DNA from 4 places in the Bradyrhizobium sp. B117 genome. Region 3 is predicted to be linked to each of the others. Evidence: predicted binding sites of a transcription regulator. Region 3 holds the regulator's gene; each other region holds the start of a gene.

Region 1 (4,906 bases), 2.7 Mb from region 3:
GGCTGGCTGATGGGTCGCCTACACAAGCGCTCCTTCGGCCCTATTATGCCGCTGCTCGCTGTGGTCGCTATTGCACCGGATGTCTCGATCGTAGCCGGCCTGCTACTCATGATCCCCGCGTCCCAGATGATCGCGGTCTTCGGTCTAATCACGGGGGCGACCAACCAGGGCAGAGCTATGCACTTCCCAAAATCCAGTAACGGTGGGGTGAGTCCTGACTGGTTTGGTAACAATTCTCACCCGCCACCCGGCTGCAATGCAAAGTGCTGATTTTGAGATATTGCACAAGGCGTCCTCACGGAAATCCGTGAAACGGCGAGAATTCATCACGCTTCTCGGCGGCCGCTTTTTGCTGATTCCTGCAAAAAAGGCCCAAGCATCTCTGCCGGGCCTTCGTTATTGTTGAGCTCTGAACGAGTAGGACTTAAAAATCCATACCACCCATGCCGCCACCTTGAGGCATGCCCCCACCGCCGGCGTTCTTCTTTGGCAATTCGGCCACCATGGCTTCGGTAGTGATCAGGAGCGCCGCAACAGAAGCCGCATTCTGAATCGCCACACGAACGACCTTGGTCGGGTCGATGATGCCCTTGGTGACCAGGTTGCCGTACTCGCCGGACTGGGAGTCAAAGCCGTAGCCATACTGATCCTTCTCCAGGATCTTGCCGACGATAACGGAGCCGTCCTCGCCAGCGTTGATCGCGATCTGGCGGGCCGGCGCAGACAGCGCCTTGCGCACGATCTCGACGCCGGTCTTCTGGTCATCGTTCTTGGTGCGCAGCCCCTTGAGATGCTCGGAAGCACGCAGCAGGGCGACGCCGCCGCCCGGCAGGATGCCTTCCTCGACGGCCGCGCGGGTCGCATGCATCGCGTCATCAACGCGATCCTTGCGCTCCTTCACCTCGACCTCGGTCGCGCCGCCGACGCGGATCACCGCGACGCCGCCCGCGAGCTTGGCAAGACGCTCCTGCAGCTTTTCACGGTCATAGTCCGAGGAGGTCTCCTCGATCTGCGCCTTGATCTGCGCCACCCGCGCCTCTATGTCGGCCTTCTTACCGGCGCCGCTGACGATGGTGGTGTTCTCCTTGTCGATCATCACCTTCTTGGCGCGACCGAGCATGTTGAGCGTGACGTTCTCGAGCTTGATGCCCAGATCTTCCGAGATCGCCTGGCCGCCGGTCAGGATCGCGATGTCCTGCAGCATGGCCTTGCGGCGATCGCCGAAGCCCGGAGCCTTCACGGCCGCGACCTTCAGACCGCCGCGGAGGCGGTTCACGACCAGGGTCGCGAGCGCTTCGCCCTCGACGTCTTCCGCAATAATCACAAGCGGCTTGCCACTCTGGACGACGGCTTCCAGCAGCGGAAGCAGTTCATTCAACTGAGATAGCTTCTTTTCGTGGATGAGGACGTAGGCGTCTTCCATTTCGGCGCGCATTTTGTCGGCGTTGGTGACGAAGTACGGCGAGATGTAGCCGCGGTCGAATTGCATCCCTTCGACGACCTCGAGTTCGGTCTCGAGCGACTTGGCTTCTTCAACCGTGATGACGCCCTCGTTGCCGACCTTCTTCATGGCGTCGGAGAGGAACTTGCCGATCTCCGCGTCGCCGTTGGCCGAGATGGTGCCGACCTGGGCGATCTCCTCGTTCGAGGTGACCTTCTTGGAGTTCTTCACGAGATCGGCGACCACGGCTTCCACCGCGAGGTCGATACCGCGCTTCAGGTCCATCGGGTTCATACCGGCGGCAACCGCCTTCGCGCCTTCACGGACGATCGCAGCCGCGAGCACGGTCGCGGTGGTGGTGCCATCGCCAGCTGCATCTGCCGATTTGGAGGCAACTTCTCGCACCATCTGCGCGCCCATGTTCTCGAACTTGTCCTCAAGCTCGATCTCCTTGGCGACAGTGACGCCGTCTTTGGTGATGCGGGGGGCGCCGAACGACTTGTCGAGCACGACGTTCCGGCCCTTGGGCCCGAGCGTGACCTTAACCGCATTGTTGAGAATTTCAACACCGCGCAACATCCTGTCGCGGGCGTCGACGCCGAACTTAACTTCTTTGGCCGACATCATGATCTCCGTTTTCAACTGTCAAATCCAAAAGACCGCGCGACTCGGCGAGCTCTTTAGGGACGTGAGTTCAACTTGCGGGCCTTATCCTTCTCCTTCGAGACGCTGGCTGCTTGGGATAAGGAAAACAGACTGGCGCTTAGGCGACCTTCTTCTTGGCGGCGGGCAGCTCGGTGAGAACGCCCATAATGTCGCTTTCCTTCATGATCAGTACTTCCTGATCATCGAGCTCGATCTCCGTACCTGACCACTTGCCGAACAGGACGCGGTCGCCAACCTTGAGATCGATGGGCAGCTTGCCGGATTCGTCGCGGCCGCCTGGGCCAACCGCCGTGATCTCGCCCTGCGAAGGTTTTTCCTTGGCGCTGTCCGGAATGATGATGCCGCCAGTGGTCTTCTCTTCGGCTTCGATACGCTTGACCGCAACGCGGTCGTGAAGCGGACGGAATTTCATGCTGCCCTCCTGTTTTCTTGTTGTTGTTGCTTTGGACGAAATGGCAGTCGTGGCCAGCGAGTGCTAATCAGCACATAAGCCGCCGCAAGGGGACGTACAAGACCGTCCCGAAACGATATTCGCTCAGAGCATCACGAAATAGCTGCCAAGACCGCGGCGGCTAAGGATCCGGTGAAGGCCAGCTGTGTGGTGCGAAAGTCGTTGGACGCCGCGTCATCAAATTTGAGAAAGCTTCCCATCGCGCAGGGGCATTGCGTTGTTCTCGACGTGCGCCAGAATACGCCGGACGTCGGTCGCTTCTTGTGCAGCCATTCAGCGGTGCTTGTCGAGATCGAGTGGCTCGTCACTCGCGAGGCGCTTCGGCATCAATGCGCTGAGCGTCAGCCAAATCGACCGGGTTGATGGAAATCCTCTCCACCGTTGAAGTGCGCGGCGGCGCCGCCGGCACCGTGATCATAGTGGCAACCCGGCGAAACGCCTCGAACGACAATCCTTCGATCATCTCCTCATCGGTGATGACCTCGTAGGCACCCGGAGGCAGGAGGCGGTCGATGCCCTTGATCCGGAAGGGATGCTTGAAGGTGACCGTTTCGCGTCGGGAGCGCATGGTCATGATCGGCTATCCTTCAGAAACGGCTTTGCATCGGCGCGATAGTGAAGCAATCCGTTTACAGTGCTTTCTGTGCCGAGATTAGCTATCTCTTTATCATGAGATGGCTGCGAAGTCACCAAACACAAGGCAATACACATCGCGGATTTGTATAGATGCCGGCGGACGAAATGCTTGCTGATGCCAAGTGAAAAAATGCGAGTTGGCGATCGGCAAGCATCGCGACTCGGAGAGAAGAAATGCTATCTCGCAAATCTACCAGCCGAGATAGACTTGCAGCGGTTGGCTACAACCGTCATGGCGCGATGGGACGGTTCTGGCACGGTCTTCATCGTCACGCTCTTATGACGATGGTTGCTTACGCCTTCTTGCAGCACTTCCGCATTGCCAAGACGGGGCGCAAAAATGAAACGACGGCCACCACCTCAGCCCAACCTGCCAGCCGCGCGTCCCGCCATCGTCGCTCTCATTCTTCAGCCATCAGATCCGCGATACGGGTACTGCAGAACACAGGTCAGCGAAGAGCAAGGCGTGAACAAATCTGCCAAAGTCGTGTTAGCGCCCACCCGAAGCACCTTTATGATCGTGCAGGAAACGGGCGATCCGCGTCTTCAACACGGTGGCGTCGTGCGATTTGCCCGAGGCCGCGTGCTCGAAGAGCCTGCGCTGGACGTCAGTAGGCAGATCATTCCATTCGCTGACAAGGGCGGCACCCAGACATTCCAGGACTCTGCGCTCCACATCGCGCAAATCGCTGGCTTCATAGGGTAAAGGCCACGCCAACTCCTGCGCTCCGCCTTCCTCGTCCCAACGGTCGAGAGCGGTTGCCATTTCTTCTCCCGACGTTGGCCTTCGACCTTTCTTTTTGACCATTCTATATAGTCGCATATATCGGCATTAAGCGCCATTCGCTCGATCGCGGGGCGATCCGAAGCGCCAATCCTTCCAGTACCGAGAATGCCGCGGCCGCGGAACTCGGTAGTTCGCCCATCGGTTATTGCAGCGGTTTGTTCGCGCGGCGTACAGACTCAAGGTTCACCATGGATGTGATCGTTACACCGGCAGAGGGAGGCACGGTTTGGCAGCTGACGGACCTGCTCGGCCGCTCGATGGGGCGCATCACGGCTAGCGCTCCACGTCAGTTCATGATCCATCCGGAGGGCCACGCATCGGAAACTATGGCCGGCATACAGCAAGGGCCGCACGCCTCGCTCGACGCCGCACTGGCTGAGATCGAGAGGCACACCCGGGGCGTCTGCCGTCGAAATCCTGGCGAAGATCAGCTTTAGACAGCGCCCAACAATCCAGATCGTCGGCAGAGTATCCTATATTTACTGCGGGAAGATCTATATGTTTTACAGGTAACGCCCGCCTAGATTGCCTGATGACGGGACCGTCAGTTCCGGTAGAAGGAATTGTGGATTTTCGCGCGAGGACCGAGCGAATGTGGGCTCCGGCGGATGTCACCGCCGATCATTGCGTTGCCGTGTTCGCCGAGATCTTTTGGCGGCTCGGCTCGACGCAACCCTGACAGTGCGGAGGGAACCCGCTTGAGCCGCTTGGTCATCGTCTCCAACCGTGTCGCCTTGCCGGCAGAAGCTGCGCAGCGCAGCGGCGGGCTCGTGACCGGCCTCGTCGACGCTCTGCATCAGGCTGGAGGCTTATGGTTCGGGTGGAGTGGCAAGCTTGGAGAAACAACACCAGAGCCGAACGTTTTTGAGACCGAGGGAGTGACGTACGCTACCGTCGATCTTACCCGCGCGGACCATGACGGCTA
Region 2 (4,906 bases), 4.3 Mb from region 3:
CAGCAGCGCGGGAACCCCGAAGAAGAGCGACGTCTTCAGTCTCGATATCGTCTGATCGGCGTCCGCTTCGGGATCGAAGCTCGAGACGAACAGCGCGGCGATGAGGCCGGTAATGGCGCCGGACGCACCGACGCCTGGCTGGCCGGGCGCATTGCCGAGGAGCGACCCGGCCTCGCCGACCAGTGCACTGGCAACAAAGATCAGCGCAAACCAGCCACGGCCGATCAGAGGCTCCAGCCTGACGCCGACGATGAACAGCGCAATGCAGTTGCCGATGAGGTGCCAATCGCTGCCGTGCAGAAGCGGCGCGAGGCCAATTCGCCACCACTCTCCCCTTCCAACAACCAGATCGTAGCTGGTCGCGCCATAAGCGATCAGCGAGCGGACATCGACCGAGCCGTCCCGCGCAACGTCGATGGCCAGACTGCGTTGCAGGGCGAAGACCAGCAGCAGACCGAAAATCAGGCCAATGGTGAGGAAGGGGATGTCGGCCAGCAGCTTGTTATCGGCAAAGAGCGTCCCCTCACTGGGCAAGGGCTGAGGAGCGATCGGCGCGGCCAGGGGTTGAAGCGATGCGCGTTGAAACGGTCCACTTGGTGGTGGCGCCACGACGCCGCGTCGGCCAAAGGTGTTGGTCGCCATGAAAGCATGTCCTGCATGTTCACAGCCCTGAGTTGACGCGAGGAATATTTTCGACTGGTTAGCGCCCGCCCGCGGGGCGGCTGAAACCACCCGATGGGTAACTTCCCGGTTTCGCGGATCGGTCGCTTTTTAGAGATCGTGTCGGGGACGCTGACGACGTGTCTGATGGGGGTGTTGAGCTAGACTCTCTCTGCTCGTCATTCCGGGGCGCCGCGAAAGCGGCGAGCCCGGAATCCATTTCACCTCGCGTTACGCCGCCCGATGGATTCCGGGCTCGCGCTTCGCGCGCCCCGGAATGACGGCTGAGAGAGGGTGCCTACGCCTTCAGCTCCACGGTCTTGAATTCTGCTGGCAAAATCACCTCCAGCAGCTCCACGTCGTCCGAATAATCCAGGATCATGTGCTTGATCTTCGGCGGCTGGGTCCAGGCGCTGCCTTCCTTCATCAGGGTCTCGCCCTGCCCGTCCATGTAGGTCTTCACCCAGCCCTTGAGCACGTAGACCATCTGGAATTCGACGTCGTGGAAGTGCAGTTTCGAGACTTCATCCGGATTGCAGGGGCCTTGCAGGCGGATCACATGCGCCTGCGCGAGACCGTGGGTCGCATCTGCAATGCCGAGGTCGCGGTATTTGGCGTAGGCGCGCAGGCCGTCGGCTTTAAAATCTTCCTCGCGGTGGTGGCTGATGGCGATGCGCTGCTTGGGACGAGCAGGCTTTTTCGGAGCGGCCGGGCGCGCTTTCACCTTCACTGCCTTGCGGGCTGTGGATCGCGCCGCGGCTTTGGTGCCGCTCCGCTTCTTCACCGCGGCTTGCGTTGCGCTGCGCGATTTCACCTTCTTGGCCATGGGCCGCCTCCCTGTTGTTATAGCGAGAGGCTAGCACAGAACGAAGGTCCGTAGGATGGGTAGAGCTCTTGCGAAACCCATCATCTCACGGCGGCCAAGGCGATGGGTTTCGCTTCGCTCTACCCATCCTACACGCGAGCACAGAACGAGATGCCGTAGGGTGGGCAAAGCGGAGCGTGCCCACCAATGTCAGTTGCGATCGGAGAGAGATGGTGGGCACGGCGCTTACGCGCCCTTGCCCACCCTACGAGACCGGTGCTCGCCTCAATGCAGCCGGAACACGCCGTCCACGGCGCGCAGCTCGGCGGGCTTGATCAGCTTGGAATGGGCGACCGTGACCGAATGCAGCGGGCCGTCGAGCTTCTCCTGCCAGAAGGCCAGGAAGTCGGTCAGGGCCGGGAATTTCGGAAACATGTCGTAGTTCTGCCAGACATAGGTCTGGAGTAGCGACGGGTGATCCGGCATCCGGTAGAGAATTTGTGCCGTCGTCAGCCCGTAACCCAGCATCTGTTTCCGGAAATCCTCGGAAACGCCCCCAACGCGCAGTCCCATGCCAAACCTCCTTTGCAGGAGCGCATTCGGGGAGTGGCTTGATCGGTGCCCCGGGAGCCACCCGGAAACGATGCGCTCACATGAGAGAAATGTGACGCAAACTGACAATCCATCTCAAGCCCAAAAGTTTAACAAGCTGTTGAAATTCAAAGCGTTAGCAGCAGATGCGGCCCCGTGCTAATACGGTCCGCCAAGGAGCCTCCAAGAGGCCACTAAGCCGGTTAACGATGGTAAAGAATTTCTGGCAATCCGCGCTTTCGAGTGCTGATTTTTCTGCTAGAAGCCCTTGCCCCCGCAAAATTCCTGTCCTATTTCAGCCTCGCCCGTGCTAGCACTCGCGGGCAACGATTGCTAACAATCTCAAAATCCTCAACTCGTGCAAATGTTTAGGAGGACTGCATGAAATTCCGTCCGCTTCACGACCGCGTCGTGGTCAAGCGCATCGACGCAGAAGAGAAGACCGCTGGCGGCATCATCATTCCCGACACTGCCAAGGAAAAGCCCTCCCAGGGCGAAGTCGTCGCCGTTGGCCCCGGTGGCCGCGACGAAGCCGGCAAGCTGATCCCGATCGACCTGAAGGTCGGCGACCGCGTGCTGTTCGGCAAGTGGTCCGGCACCGAAGTCAAGATCGACGGCGAAGACCTGCTGATCATGAAGGAAAGCGACATCATGGGCGTCCTCGACGTCCCCGCTTCCAAGAAGAAGGCGGCCTAACAGCCCCTCTCTCCCACCAGTCAACATCCTCAAGGAAAATTCCAGATGGCAGCCAAAGAAGTCAAATTCTCGGTTGAAGCGCGCGACAAGATGCTGCGCGGCGTCGACGTCCTCGCCAACGCGGTGAAGGTCACGCTCGGTCCGAAGGGCCGCAACGTCGTGCTCGACAAGTCGTTCGGCGCTCCCCGCATCACCAAGGACGGCGTCACCGTCGCCAAGGAGATCGAGCTCGACGACAAGTTCGAGAACATGGGCGCCCAGATGGTGCGCGAAGTCGCCTCCAAGTCCGCTGACGCGGCCGGCGACGGCACCACCACCGCCACCGTGCTCGCCCAGGCGATCGTGAAGGAAGGCGCCAAGTCCGTTGCCGCCGGCATGAACCCGATGGACCTCAAGCGCGGTATCGACCTCGCGGTCGAAGCCGTCGTTGCGGACCTCCAGAAGAACTCCAAGAAGGTCACCTCCAACGAGGAGATCGCCCAGGTCGGCACCATCTCGGCCAACGGCGACCAGGAGATCGGCAAGTTCCTCTCCGACGCCATGAAGAAGGTCGGCAACGAGGGTGTCATCACCGTCGAGGAAGCCAAGTCGCTCGAGACCGAACTCGACGTCGTCGAGGGCATGCAGTTCGACCGCGGCTACATCTCGCCCTACTTCGTCACCAACGCCGACAAGATGCGCGTTGAGATGGACGACGCCTACATCCTCATCAACGAGAAGAAGCTCTCCTCGCTGAACGAGCTGCTGCCGCTGCTCGAGGCCGTGGTGCAGACCGGCAAGCCGCTGGTCATCGTCGCCGAGGACGTCGAGGGTGAAGCGCTCGCGACCCTGGTCGTGAACCGCCTCCGTGGCGGCCTGAAGGTCGCGGCCGTCAAGGCTCCGGGCTTCGGCGATCGCCGCAAGGCCATGCTGCAGGACATCGCGATCCTGACCGGCGGCCAGGCGATCTCGGAAGATCTCGGCATCAAGCTCGAGAACGTGACGCTCAACATGCTCGGTCGCGCCAAGAAGGTGATGATCGACAAGGAGAACACCACGATCGTCAACGGCGCCGGCAAGAAGGCCGACATCGAGGCGCGCGTGGCCCAGATCAAGGCGCAGATCGAGGAGACCACCTCGGACTACGACCGTGAGAAGCTCCAGGAGCGTCTTGCCAAGCTCGCGGGCGGCGTCGCGGTGATCCGCGTCGGCGGCGCGACCGAGGTCGAGGTGAAGGAGCGCAAGGATCGCGTTGATGACGCGATGCATGCGACCCGTGCGGCTGTCGAGGAAGGCATCGTTCCGGGCGGCGGCGTCGCCCTGCTCCGTGCTTCCGAGCAGCTCAAGGGCCTGCGCACCAAGAACGACGACCAGAAGACCGGCGTCGAGATCGTGCGCAAGGCGCTGTCGGCTCCCGCTCGCCAGATCGCGATCAACGCCGGTGAAGACGGCTCGGTGATCGTCGGCAAGATCCTGGAGAACAAGGCCTACAATTACGGCTTCGACTCCCAGACCGGCGAGTATGCCGACCTCGTCAAGAAGGGCATCATCGACCCGACCAAGGTGGTCCGTACCGCGATCCAGAACGCTGCCTCGGTTGCCGCGCTCCTGATCACCACGGAAGCCATGGTCGCCGAGCTGCCCAAGAAGGGCGGCGCCGGTCCGGCGATGCCCCCGGGCGGCGGCATGGGCGGCATGGACTTCTAAGGTCCAACGACCTCAAGGACTACGAAACCCCGGCAGCGATGCCGGGGTTTTTGTTTTCTCTCCTCGTCATTCCGGGGCGCGCCCACTTAGGCGCGAGCCCGGAATCCATAACCACGAACGCTAGTTGGCGATCCCCGGATAGAGATCATCCCAGTTCGGATTCTGTTCCTCGATCAGCCGCGTCTTCCAGTCGCGCCGCACTTCTTGAGCTCCTTCTCGCGGGCGATGGCCGTGGCGGCATCGTCGTAGATCTCGAACAAGACGAGCTTGTCGACGCCGTACTTCGTCGTGAAGCCGGGGACGACCTTCGTCTTATGCTCGTACACACGGCGCACGAGATCACTGGTCATGCCGATGTAGAGCGTGCCGTGCTTCTTGCTTGCGAGGATGTAGACATAGTACGCCACAATATCCGCCTGTGGTTATGGATTCCGGGCTCGCGCCCAAGAGGGCGCGCCCCGGAATGAC
Region 3 (4,906 bases):
ATCGTGCCGGGCGCCGGCTTCTCCGGCTATGTCGCGGTCCAGATTCCGGAGAACGCGACCAAGATCTACACCGACGAGGCGGTGCGGCAGATGTTCGCCAGCGCCACCACCCGCAAGCAGGTCTCGGCCGAAGAGCAGGTCGCGCTGATGCCGTTCAAGATCACCGATCTTGCCGACTTCAAGGACATCCGCACGCTGGCGCCGGGCTCCAGCATCATCCTCGCCGACGGCAACGAGAGCGCCGGCTACGAGCAGAAGCCGTTCATGATCCTCGGCCTGATCGGCGCCACGCCGCAGCAGGCCGACGACCGCGCCCGCTTCGCCCAGGAGGCGGCGCTCCAGATCCCCGGTGTGCGCGAGTCGCGCGTCACCATGTCGGAGCCGATCCGCATCAATGGCCAGCAGGGTTTTGAGACCCGGATCGACGGCGTCAGCGGCAAGGACAAGATCCCGGTGACCGTGGTTCAGTGGATCCGCTTCTCGACCGGCGGCGCCTCGCTGCGCATCATCGCCAGCGCCCCGCGCGACCAGTGGCAAGCCGCCTTCACCCGCTTCCGCGCGGTGCGCGACGGGATCCAGCCGAAGGGGTAGCGGCATCTCCGAACGAGATGCGCTCCCTCCCCCGCTTGCGGGGGAGGGCTGGGAGAGGGTGTCTCGGCAATCGAGATCCCCCAAGGGGAGAAAGCCCTCACCCGCCGCGCTCTGCGAGCGCAGCGACCTCTCCCGCAAGCGGGAGAGGTGCAGCGAGCACGCCGCGAGAGCCCAACCCCTCACCAACGCCGGCTGCATTTTCGGGCTTCAGTTCGCTCGCGCGCGGAACTAGGCTTTGCCTCCATTGGCTCACAAGGGGAGGCGAACGATGCTGGATCGGCGACAAATCCTGGCGGCGCTTGGGACGACGGCGCTCGCGGCTCTCACTCCGACCGCACTCTTCGCAGCGGCATCGATCAAGCCGGACGACGCCTCCGCGCTCCTCGTGATCGACGTGCAGAACTGCTTCCTGCCCGGCGGCAGCCTTGCGGTGAAGGAAGGCGAGCAGGTGGTGCCCGTCATCAATAGAATCGCGAAAGGTTTTGCGAATGTGGTGATGACGCAGGACTGGCACACGCCCGGCCACATCTCGTTCGCCTCGGTCCATTCCGGCAAGAAACCGTTCGAGACCGTCGATCTGCCCTACGGCAAGCAGGTGCTATGGCCGGACCATTGCGTGCAGGGCACCGACGGCGCGGCGCTGTCGAAGGACCTCGCGATCCCGCATGCCGAGCTGATCATCCGCAAGGGCTTTCACAAGGACGTCGACAGCTACTCGGCCTTCCTCGAAGCCGACGGCAAGACCTCAACCGGTCTCGCCGGCTATCTGAAGGGCCGCAAGATCAAGCGCGTCTTCGTTGTGGGATTGGCGACGGATTTCTGCGTCGCCTGGACCGCGCTCGACGCGCGCAAGGCTGGCTTCGAGGTCTATGTCGTGGAGGATGCCTGCCGCGGCATCGACACGCAGGGCTCGCTGGCCAAGGCCTGGGCCGATATGGCCAAGGCCGGCGTGAAGCGGATCCAGTCGGCGGATATCGCGGTGAGCGCGTAGCCGGCGCGCATCCGCCAGACCCTCATCCTGAGGAGCGCGCTCCTTAGCGCGCGTCTCGAAGGATAGAGGCCCGCTGCTGCAGCCGGACCTGCATGGTTCGAGACGGCGCTGACACGCCTCCTCACCATGAGCGGTTAGAGCGCTCAGTTGACGTCGTTGCTGTTGGCCGCGGCCTTCGCGCCGCCCTTGGCGACACCGACCAAAGCCGGGCGCAGCACGCGCTCGCCGATGGTGTAGCCGGCCTGCACGACCTGCACCACGGTGCCCGACGGCACCGACGCATCGGGCACTTCGAACATCGCCTGCTGGAAGTTCGGGTCGAACTTCTGGCCCTGCGGGTCGAACTTCTTCACGCCATGCTTTTCCAGCGCGTTGAGCAGCGAGCGCTCGGTGAGCTCGACGCCCTCGATCAGCGAGATCAGGCCGGGATCGGCCGCGGCCCGCGCCTCGGCCGGAACGGCATCGAGCGCGCGCTGGAGATTGTCGGCGATGTCGAGCACGTCGCGGGCAAAGCCGGTGATGCCGTAGAGACGGGCGTCAGCGACCTCCTTGGTGGTACGCTTGCGTAAGTTCTCCATCTCGGCCAGCGTCCGCAGCATGCGGTCACGCGCCTCGGCGGCTTCCTTCTGCAGCAGCTCGACCGAACCCGGCTCGGGATCGTCGGGCATGATGTAGGGTTTCGACACCACGGGCTCGCCGGTCGGTGCGGTCGTGTCTTCGGGTTGCCGGTCTCGATCGGTCATCGGCTCAAATCTCGAACTCGTTTCCAGGGATTGTTGGCAAGGATTGTTGGCCCGGATATCGTGCCTAAGCGCACGAAAATCAAGCGCCCGTGATCGGCACAAATGCCGGTCAGCCGCCCAGAAGGCGGCTGACGATGCGGGCGGCGTAGTCCACGGTCGGGATCACGCGGGCATAATTCAGCCGCGTCGGCCCGATCACGCCCAAAACGCCGACGATATGACCGGCGGCATCCCGATACGGCGAGATGATCGTGGAGGAGCCGGACAGCGAGAACAGCTTGTTCTCGGAGCCAATGAAAATCCTCACGCCCTCGGCGGTCTCGGCGCGGCCCAGCAGGTCGATCACGCCGCGCTTGGTCTCGAGATCGTCGAACAACAGGCGAACCCGCTCCAGATCCTCCAGCGCGTGCAGATCTTCGAGCAGATTGGCGTGGCCGCGGACGATGAGCTGGCGATCCTCGTTCTCGCCGCCGGACCAGCTTGCGATTCCGGCCGAAATCACCTTCTGAGTCAGCTGATCGAGCTCGGCGCGAGCCTCGCCGAGCGCAGTCTCGAGCTCGAGCCGCGCTTCGGCGAGCGTGCGGCCGCGGATGCGCGCATTGAGGAAATTACCGGCTTCCGTGATCGCGGAGGAGGGAACTCCGGGCGGCAGCGCCAGCACGCGGTTTTCGACCTGGCCGTCCTCGCCGACCAGGATCACCAGCGCCTTTTCCGGTTCCAGCCTGACGAACTCGATGTGCTTCAGTCGCGCATTGGATTTTGGCGTCAGCACCACGGCTGCGGCCCGCGTGAGGCCCGATAGCCGCGTCAAGGCCTGATCCAGCGCCGCCTCGACCGACTGTGCCTGGCCGACCGATGCGAGCTGGCTCTGGATCGACGCGCGCTCGGCCTCGTTGAGATCGCCGACCTGCATCAGGGCATCGACGAAGAAACGCAGGCCGAGTTCCGTCGGCAAGCGGCCGGCGGAGGTATGTGGCGCGTAGATCAGGCCGAGCTGTTCCAGATCGGCCATGACGTTGCGGACCGAGGCCGGCGACAGCGGCATCGCGATCAGCCGCGAGATATTGCGCGAGCCGACGGGCTCGCCGGTCGCGAGATAGCTTTCGACAATTTGACGAAAGATGTCGCGGGAACGCTCGTTGAGCTGGGCGAGGCCTGCGTGCGGCGCGATCAGATGGATCGGATCGTGATGGGCCACAGACGGTAACTCCTCTCAGATGCTCATAATTTGTCCATCCAGGACGGTTCTGACAAGCGTGGCGTTTGCGGGGTGGAAAACCGGGGGTGAAAAAACCTTGCCGCCCACCCTCACCCCACCTACAAGCACCGCGAACCGCCCATTTCCGCGAGTTTTTGGAGGATTTCCCATGCGGCCAAGCCGCCGTGCGCCCGACGAATTGCGCCCCGTGACGCTGGAGCGTGGCGTGGTCAAATATGCGGAGGGCTCGTGCCTGGTGAAATTCGGCGACACCCATGTGCTGGTCACCGCCACGCTGGAGGATCGCCTGCCGCCATGGCTGAAGGGCCAGGGCCGCGGCTGGGTCACTGCCGAATACGGCATGCTGCCGCGCGCGACCTCGGAACGCACCCGCCGCGAGGCCTCCGCCGGCAAGCAGAGCGGCCGCACCGTCGAGATCCAGCGCCTGATCGGCCGCTCGCTTCGCACCATCGTCGACCTCGAAGCGCTCGGCGAGCGCCAGATCACGGTCGATTGCGACGTGCTCCAGGCCGACGGCGGCACCCGCACGGCCTCGATCACCGGCGCCTGGGTCGCGCTCGCCGATTGCATCAACTGGATGAAGGCGCGCAACATGATCAAGGCCAACGTGCTGCGCGACAACGTCGCCGCGATCTCCTGCGGCATCTACAACGGCACGCCGGTGCTCGACCTCGATTATGCCGAGGATTCCGAGGCCGAAACCGACGCCAATTTCGTGATGACCGGCGATGGCCGCATCGTCGAGGTGCAGGGCACCGCGGAACGCGAACCGTTCACGCAGGACGAGTTCCTGAAGCTGATCGCCCTGGCGCAGAAAGGCATCGCGCGTCTGGTGGACTTGCAGAAACTGGCCGTGGCGTAGTCAATAAGCCATGCACCGCCGAATCACCGGAAAGCTCGTCATCGCGACCCACAATCCCGGCAAGCTCGCCGAGATGAAGGAGCTGCTCGCGCCTCACGGCATCGAGGCGGTGTCGGCCGGAGAGCTCGGCCTGGACGAGCCGGAGGAAACCGGCAACGATTTCCGCAGCAACGCCGCGATCAAGGCCATCGCGGCGGCAAAGGCGACGGGGCTTCCGTCCTTCGCGGATGATTCCGGCATCGTGGTCGACGCGCTCGACGGCGCGCCCGGCATTTTCTCCGCGCGCTGGGCCGGTCCGACCAAGGATTTCAACGCGGCGATGGCCCAGATCGAGCGGCTGCTGCAGGAGCGCGGGGCAAGCACGCCCGCAAAGCGCACCGCGCATTTCGTTTCCGCGCTCTGCGTCGCCTGGCCCGACGATCATCTCGAAGAGGTCGAGGCGCGCGTCGACGGCACGCTAGCTTGGCCGCCGCGCGGCACCGCCGGTTTTGGCTACGATC
Region 4 (4,906 bases), 3.7 Mb from region 3:
CCTCGACCTCGGTCGCGCCGCCGACGCGGATCACCGCCACGCCGCCCGCGAGCTTGGCGAGACGCTCCTGGAGCTTCTCACGATCGTAGTCCGAGGTGGTCTCCTCGATCTGCGCCTTGATCTGGGCCACGCGCGCCTCGATGTCGGCCTTCTTGCCGGCGCCGTTGACGATCGTGGTGTTCTCCTTGTCGATCATCACCTTCTTGGCGCGACCGAGCATGTTGAGCGTGACGTTCTCGAGCTTGATGCCGAGGTCTTCCGAGATCGCCTGGCCGCCGGTCAGGATCGCGATGTCCTGCAGCATGGCCTTGCGGCGATCGCCGAAGCCCGGAGCCTTGACGGCCGCAACCTTCAGGCCGCCGCGCAGACGGTTCACGACCAGCGTGGCGAGGGCTTCGCCTTCGACGTCTTCAGCGACGATGACCAGCGCCTTGCCACTCTGCACCACGGCCTCGAGCAGCGGGAGCAGCTCGTTCAGCGAGGAGAGCTTCTTCTCGTTGATCAGGATGTAGGCGTCGTCCATCTCAACGCGCATCTTGTCGGCGTTTGTGACGAAGTAGGGCGAGATGTAGCCGCGGTCGAACTGCATGCCCTCGACGACGTCGAGCTCGGTCTCGAGCGACTTGGCTTCCTCGACGGTGATGACACCCTCGTTGCCGACCTTCTTCATGGCGTCGGAGAGGAACTTGCCGATCTCCTGGTCGCCGTTCGCCGAGATGGTGCCGACCTGGGCGATCTCCTCGTTGGAGGTGACCTTCTTCGAGTTCTTCTGGAGATCCGCGACGACGGCTTCGACCGCGAGGTCGATACCGCGCTTCAGGTCCATCGGGTTCATGCCGGCGGCGACCGCCTTGGCGCCTTCGCGCACAATGGCTGCGGCGAGCACGGTCGCGGTGGTGGTGCCGTCGCCGGCCGCGTCAGCGGACTTCGAAGCGACTTCGCGCACCATCTGCGCGCCCATGTTCTCGAACTTGTCGTCGAGCTCGATCTCCTTGGCCACGGTGACGCCGTCCTTGGTGATGCGCGGCGCGCCGAACGACTTCTCGAGCACCACGTTGCGGCCCTTCGGGCCGAGCGTGACCTTCACGGCGTTAGCGAGGATATCGACGCCGCGCAGCATGCGGTCGCGGGCGTCGACGCCGAATTTCACTTCTTTGGCTGACATATTGGTTTCCCTGAGTTGTCTTGGTCTCATCTCACCCTTGGCGAGACGCCCGGCAGGCGCTCCTCAGGGGTGAGCGGTGCGAGCGGTTGGTTAGGCGGCCTTCTTCTTCGAAGCGGGAGCTTCGAGCACGCCCATGATGTCGCTTTCCTTCATGATCAACAGGTCCTGGCCGTCGATCTTGACCTCGGTGCCCGACCACTTGCCGAACAGGACACGGTCGCCGACCTGGACGTCGATCGGGGTCAGTTTGCCGCTCTCGTCGCGGCCACCGGGGCCGACGGCGACGACTTCGCCCTGCGAGGGCTTTTCCTTGGCACTATCCGGAATGATGATGCCGCCGGCGGTCTTCTCTTCTGCGTCGATACGCTTGACCACGACGCGGTCGTGAAGCGGACGGAATTTCATGCAGCCCTCCTAAGCATTTGCACGAGCTAGAGATTTTTGAATTCTAGCAATCGATGCCCGTGAGTGCTAGTCACGGGCCGAGCTGAGATAGGATAGGATTTTTGCGGGAGCAAGGGACTCTGGCAGAAAAATAGGCGCTCAGGACGGTCGTTTGCCATCAGTCTCAGTGGCTAACCGGAGACGTGCTCGGCTGGGTTAGCTGGTATACCTGTCGCACGCCCAATCAAACCGGCACCAACGCGAATAGAGACCACGCCTTCCAGCCCGTCTTGCGGGCATGCTTGAACATATCCTGGCCGTCGATCTCGAAGCTTTCGCTGAATTGGATCGCCGTGCCAGAAATGATCTTACGCAGCAGCGTCTTGCGCTCGAACAACGTCACACTGCGCAGATCGCGACCGTTCAGGTATAGAAGGTCAAAAGCCACCATCACGATCTTCGTCGAACGGCCTTTGAGTTCATTCTGAAGAACAGAGAAGTCGGTCGTGCCGTCGTCAGCCGGGGCTCCGCTCTTGCCCCTCGATCGACCGCGCCGCCCGACGGCCAGTGGGCGTTCCGAACTCGTGATGGAAAAGTACTCGACCGCTTCCTTGCCGCGTCCTTCAAAGACCTTGCACCCCTGCGAAAGAACCACGCCCCGGTTGCAGATGCGGACGAACTCCATCTGGACTTATCCGTCTCGTCGATCCCATCACCCGGATCTCCCGTGAAGTGCCGACCGACGAAAAGATTTCAACGGCGATGGCATTTCGGATATCCGGACCTCTCGGCCGATCCAGGACCGAGGTGAACAGCATTTCGCCGTGCCTTCGCGAAGGCGCGGCCGGTTGCCATGAAACGCTCGATCATCGTCGCGATGAATTTGGCAGGCTCAGCCGGCGTCGTCGTGGCTCCGCTACGCATCAAAATCCGCGTAGCTTTTGAGATCCATGAAGACCGCCGCCGGCAGCCCGATCGTGAGCTTGACGGGCCCTGTCGTCTTGAAGTGGTCGAAGCTTGAGCTTCATCCCGGTGTTCCTCCCTTCACCTTTCAACAGGAGTGCGATATTTTGCGACTTTCTCACGGTCGCGACTAGGCAGGAACGGCGAACGAAGACGTTGCGTCCAGCATTATCGGCTGACGGACCGACATAGCCGCGGTGTCGCATAGGATGGCGCCGGTGCTTGCTGTGATCGCCCCACAGTACCGGAAGGCTGAACCTCCGCCGCCTCCGACGCTGGCGCTCCTAATCGCTGGAACTAGCGCTGATCGACGGCCGAAGCGTCCACGGGAAAGCGAACCAGACCCATGCGATGATCTGAGGGACAAGATTGAGGGTAAAGGCTATCTGGTACGCGATCTCCGGATAATGCCCCGCCTGAGGCGTCCAATGTTCAAGGACTAAGCCGGTGGCATATTGAAGGACAAACGCTCCACCAATATGAAACACGTTCAGCGCAGCATTAGCCTGCCCGGCAAATTCTTTCGGGAAATAACTAGCCAGGATTGCATAGCTAAGGACTGTAGCTGCGCCGACGGCAGCCACAGCGGCCCACAGGACGTATGATGGCAACGGCCATCGCAGGATAATCGCGAGTTGCACCGCAATGAACAGAAGGCCGACGACCGCGAGGAGCGAGTCTGTTCTAATGCCGTAGCGACGCAGCCGATCAGCCAGAACGCCCAGCAGCAGCGCACCTAGGCTGAGCGCGACGGCCATGACAAATAAATGTTGCACCAAGGCAGCGCGATCAATTCCCTCGACATCAGTGAACCACTGCGCTGCCCAAAGCCCCTGCAGCGCCCAGGCGGTGCCGACCGAAGTTGCTGAAAGCGGCGCCAGACGCCAGAAACGCGGATCGGTATATATCGTCTTCAAGCTGGCCATGGCTGTTCGCTGCATGAGCGGGATCACCAATGCACTCTCGGGCACCAAGAGATAGATCACCGCCGAACACCCGGCCGTGACGACGGCTAACAATGCGAAGAGCGTCCTCCACCCAACCCAACCCAGCAACAACTGCGCCGGCGAGGTCGCGGTGACCGCTCCCAATGCACCGAGCATGATCATCAGGCCGTTGAGAAACGGAAGACGGTCCTTCGGAAACCAGAGAACGAGGGCTTTCAATCCGGCTGTTAGGCTCGCGGCGACGCCGAGACCGAGTAGCGCCCGACCTAGAAGCAGCATGAGCAAATTGTCTGATGTCGCAAACAAGGCGGCGCCGACCGCGGCAACACCCAGCAGCGCGCTCTGGATCAGCCGCGGACCATACCGGTCCAGAAGAATGCCGACCGGTATCTGCACTGCCGCGAAGGTGAGAAAATAGACCGAAGTCAGCAAGCCAAGATCACCGGCGTTGAGCCCCAACTCCAACGTCATGGGAGCGGCGATCAAGGCGTTGATTGTCCTGAAGAGGTACGAGAGATAATAACCAACAGCGAAAGGTAGAAACACCCGCATAATAAGAGCGGGGCCATTCGCATTTCGTAACTCGCGGCGCGGCACAGAAGATGCCGTTGACATAGGCCGCCGTGCGGGAAACGTCGTCTTATCGCCGCTGGTCCCCTCGCTGAAGTGAGCCTTGAGCCTGCTTTGGAAAGCTCCGAATGCTGCCGTCCTCCCGCACGGCAGCGTTCGGCTCTGATGCGCCATCAACCATGGCGGATGCGTTAAAAGATGATTCAGAGGCCTTGGAAGTTGAGCCGTGCGCCTCGCCGGCCGCGAAATCCCTCTCGTAGCGATTCTCATTTCTCCTGACGCGCCGGTTCATGGTCTCCCGAATGAGAGACGTCCCCAGCCCAACACCTCGTACTACCTGCGAGGCGAATTCCTCGAAGCGTTTGGCGCCGACCACAGACGCGATATGCTGCTCTGCAGCCGATAACGAGGGCGTAATAGCCAAGTGAAAGCGCGCGTGAAGGGCGACGACCTCATTCACCATCTTGAGATCGGCACCGAGTCGCCCGATCTGATCGTTCAGCTCAGTGAGGCGTTCTGCCACAATCGCGAAATGTTCAGCAGCGCTATCGGATTCGAGAAAGCGATCGAGCGCGGCCTCAACAAGTTCGGACTTTGTCACTCCCGTGCGTATAGCCGCGGCGGTCAACCGCGTTGACATGGATTCGCTGAGATGAACGCCAGTCCGGGATTTCATGAGACCACTCACTGTGAAGTGCCTGGAGTGTTGCAGTCAACGGGCCACTGCCTTCGTGCGTGTATCGCGCGTCATCTCAAGTTCCAGATTGGATTCAGCCTCAGTCTCCGGATGTCCGCGGCGCCAGCTCCCACGCTCGACGGCGGCTAGAAAGCTGTCAAGCTGAGCATTGAATGCTGTCGGCTCTTCCAGATTGATGGT

What was found. The regulator HrcA, encoded in region 3, represses chaperone genes, less so after heat shock. The targets are predictions, from matches to a motif close to GTTAGCACTCNCNNNNNGNGAGTGCTAAC.
Region 1: the regulator HrcA is predicted to act here: its motif matches at 2,559-2,587, upstream of AAFG16_RS12865 (co-chaperone GroES).
Region 2: the regulator HrcA is predicted to act here: its motif matches at 2,366-2,394, upstream of groES (co-chaperone GroES).
Region 4: the regulator HrcA is predicted to act here: its motif matches at 1,613-1,641, upstream of groES (co-chaperone GroES).

Annotation. Positions count from the first base shown of each region.
Region 1 covers NZ_CP152414.1:2,650,306-2,655,211, forward strand. Annotated here, with positions in the region: gene groL (chaperonin GroEL) at 425-2,065, opposite strand; gene AAFG16_RS12865 (co-chaperone GroES) at 2,205-2,519, opposite strand; gene AAFG16_RS12870 (hypothetical protein) at 2,863-3,132, opposite strand; partial or broken gene AAFG16_RS12875 (IS701 family transposase) at 3,331-3,656, shown strand; gene AAFG16_RS12880 (hypothetical protein) at 3,685-3,960, opposite strand; gene AAFG16_RS12885 (hypothetical protein) at 4,170-4,418, shown strand; gene AAFG16_RS12890 (trehalose-6-phosphate synthase) at 4,680-4,906, shown strand, end outside.
Region 2 covers NZ_CP152414.1:4,173,606-4,178,511, reverse strand. Annotated here, with positions in the region: gene AAFG16_RS20420 (rhomboid family intramembrane serine protease) at 1-642, opposite strand, end outside; gene AAFG16_RS20415 (cupin domain-containing protein) at 959-1,486, opposite strand; gene AAFG16_RS20410 (usg protein) at 1,751-2,038, opposite strand; gene groES (co-chaperone GroES) at 2,438-2,752, shown strand; gene groL (chaperonin GroEL) at 2,798-4,438, shown strand; partial or broken gene AAFG16_RS20395 (GIY-YIG nuclease family protein) at 4,559-4,845, opposite strand.
Region 3 covers NZ_CP152414.1:9,955,291-9,960,196, forward strand. Annotated here, with positions in the region: gene AAFG16_RS47160 (hypothetical protein) at 1-591, shown strand, start outside; gene pncA (bifunctional nicotinamidase/pyrazinamidase) at 860-1,582, shown strand; gene grpE (nucleotide exchange factor GrpE) at 1,726-2,325, opposite strand; gene hrcA (heat-inducible transcriptional repressor HrcA) at 2,435-3,523, opposite strand; gene rph (ribonuclease PH) at 3,693-4,406, shown strand; gene rdgB (RdgB/HAM1 family non-canonical purine NTP pyrophosphatase) at 4,417-4,906, shown strand, end outside.
Region 4 covers NZ_CP152414.1:3,606,314-3,611,219, reverse strand. Annotated here, with positions in the region: gene groL (chaperonin GroEL) at 1-1,165, opposite strand, end outside; gene groES (co-chaperone GroES) at 1,256-1,570, opposite strand; partial or broken gene AAFG16_RS17735 (DNA ligase) at 1,816-2,072, opposite strand; gene AAFG16_RS17730 (hypothetical protein) at 2,303-2,419, opposite strand; gene AAFG16_RS17725 (hypothetical protein) at 2,466-2,519, opposite strand; gene AAFG16_RS17720 (MFS transporter) at 2,797-3,945, opposite strand; gene AAFG16_RS17715 (ribbon-helix-helix domain-containing protein) at 4,100-4,705, opposite strand; gene AAFG16_RS17710 (alpha/beta hydrolase) at 4,742-4,906, opposite strand, start outside.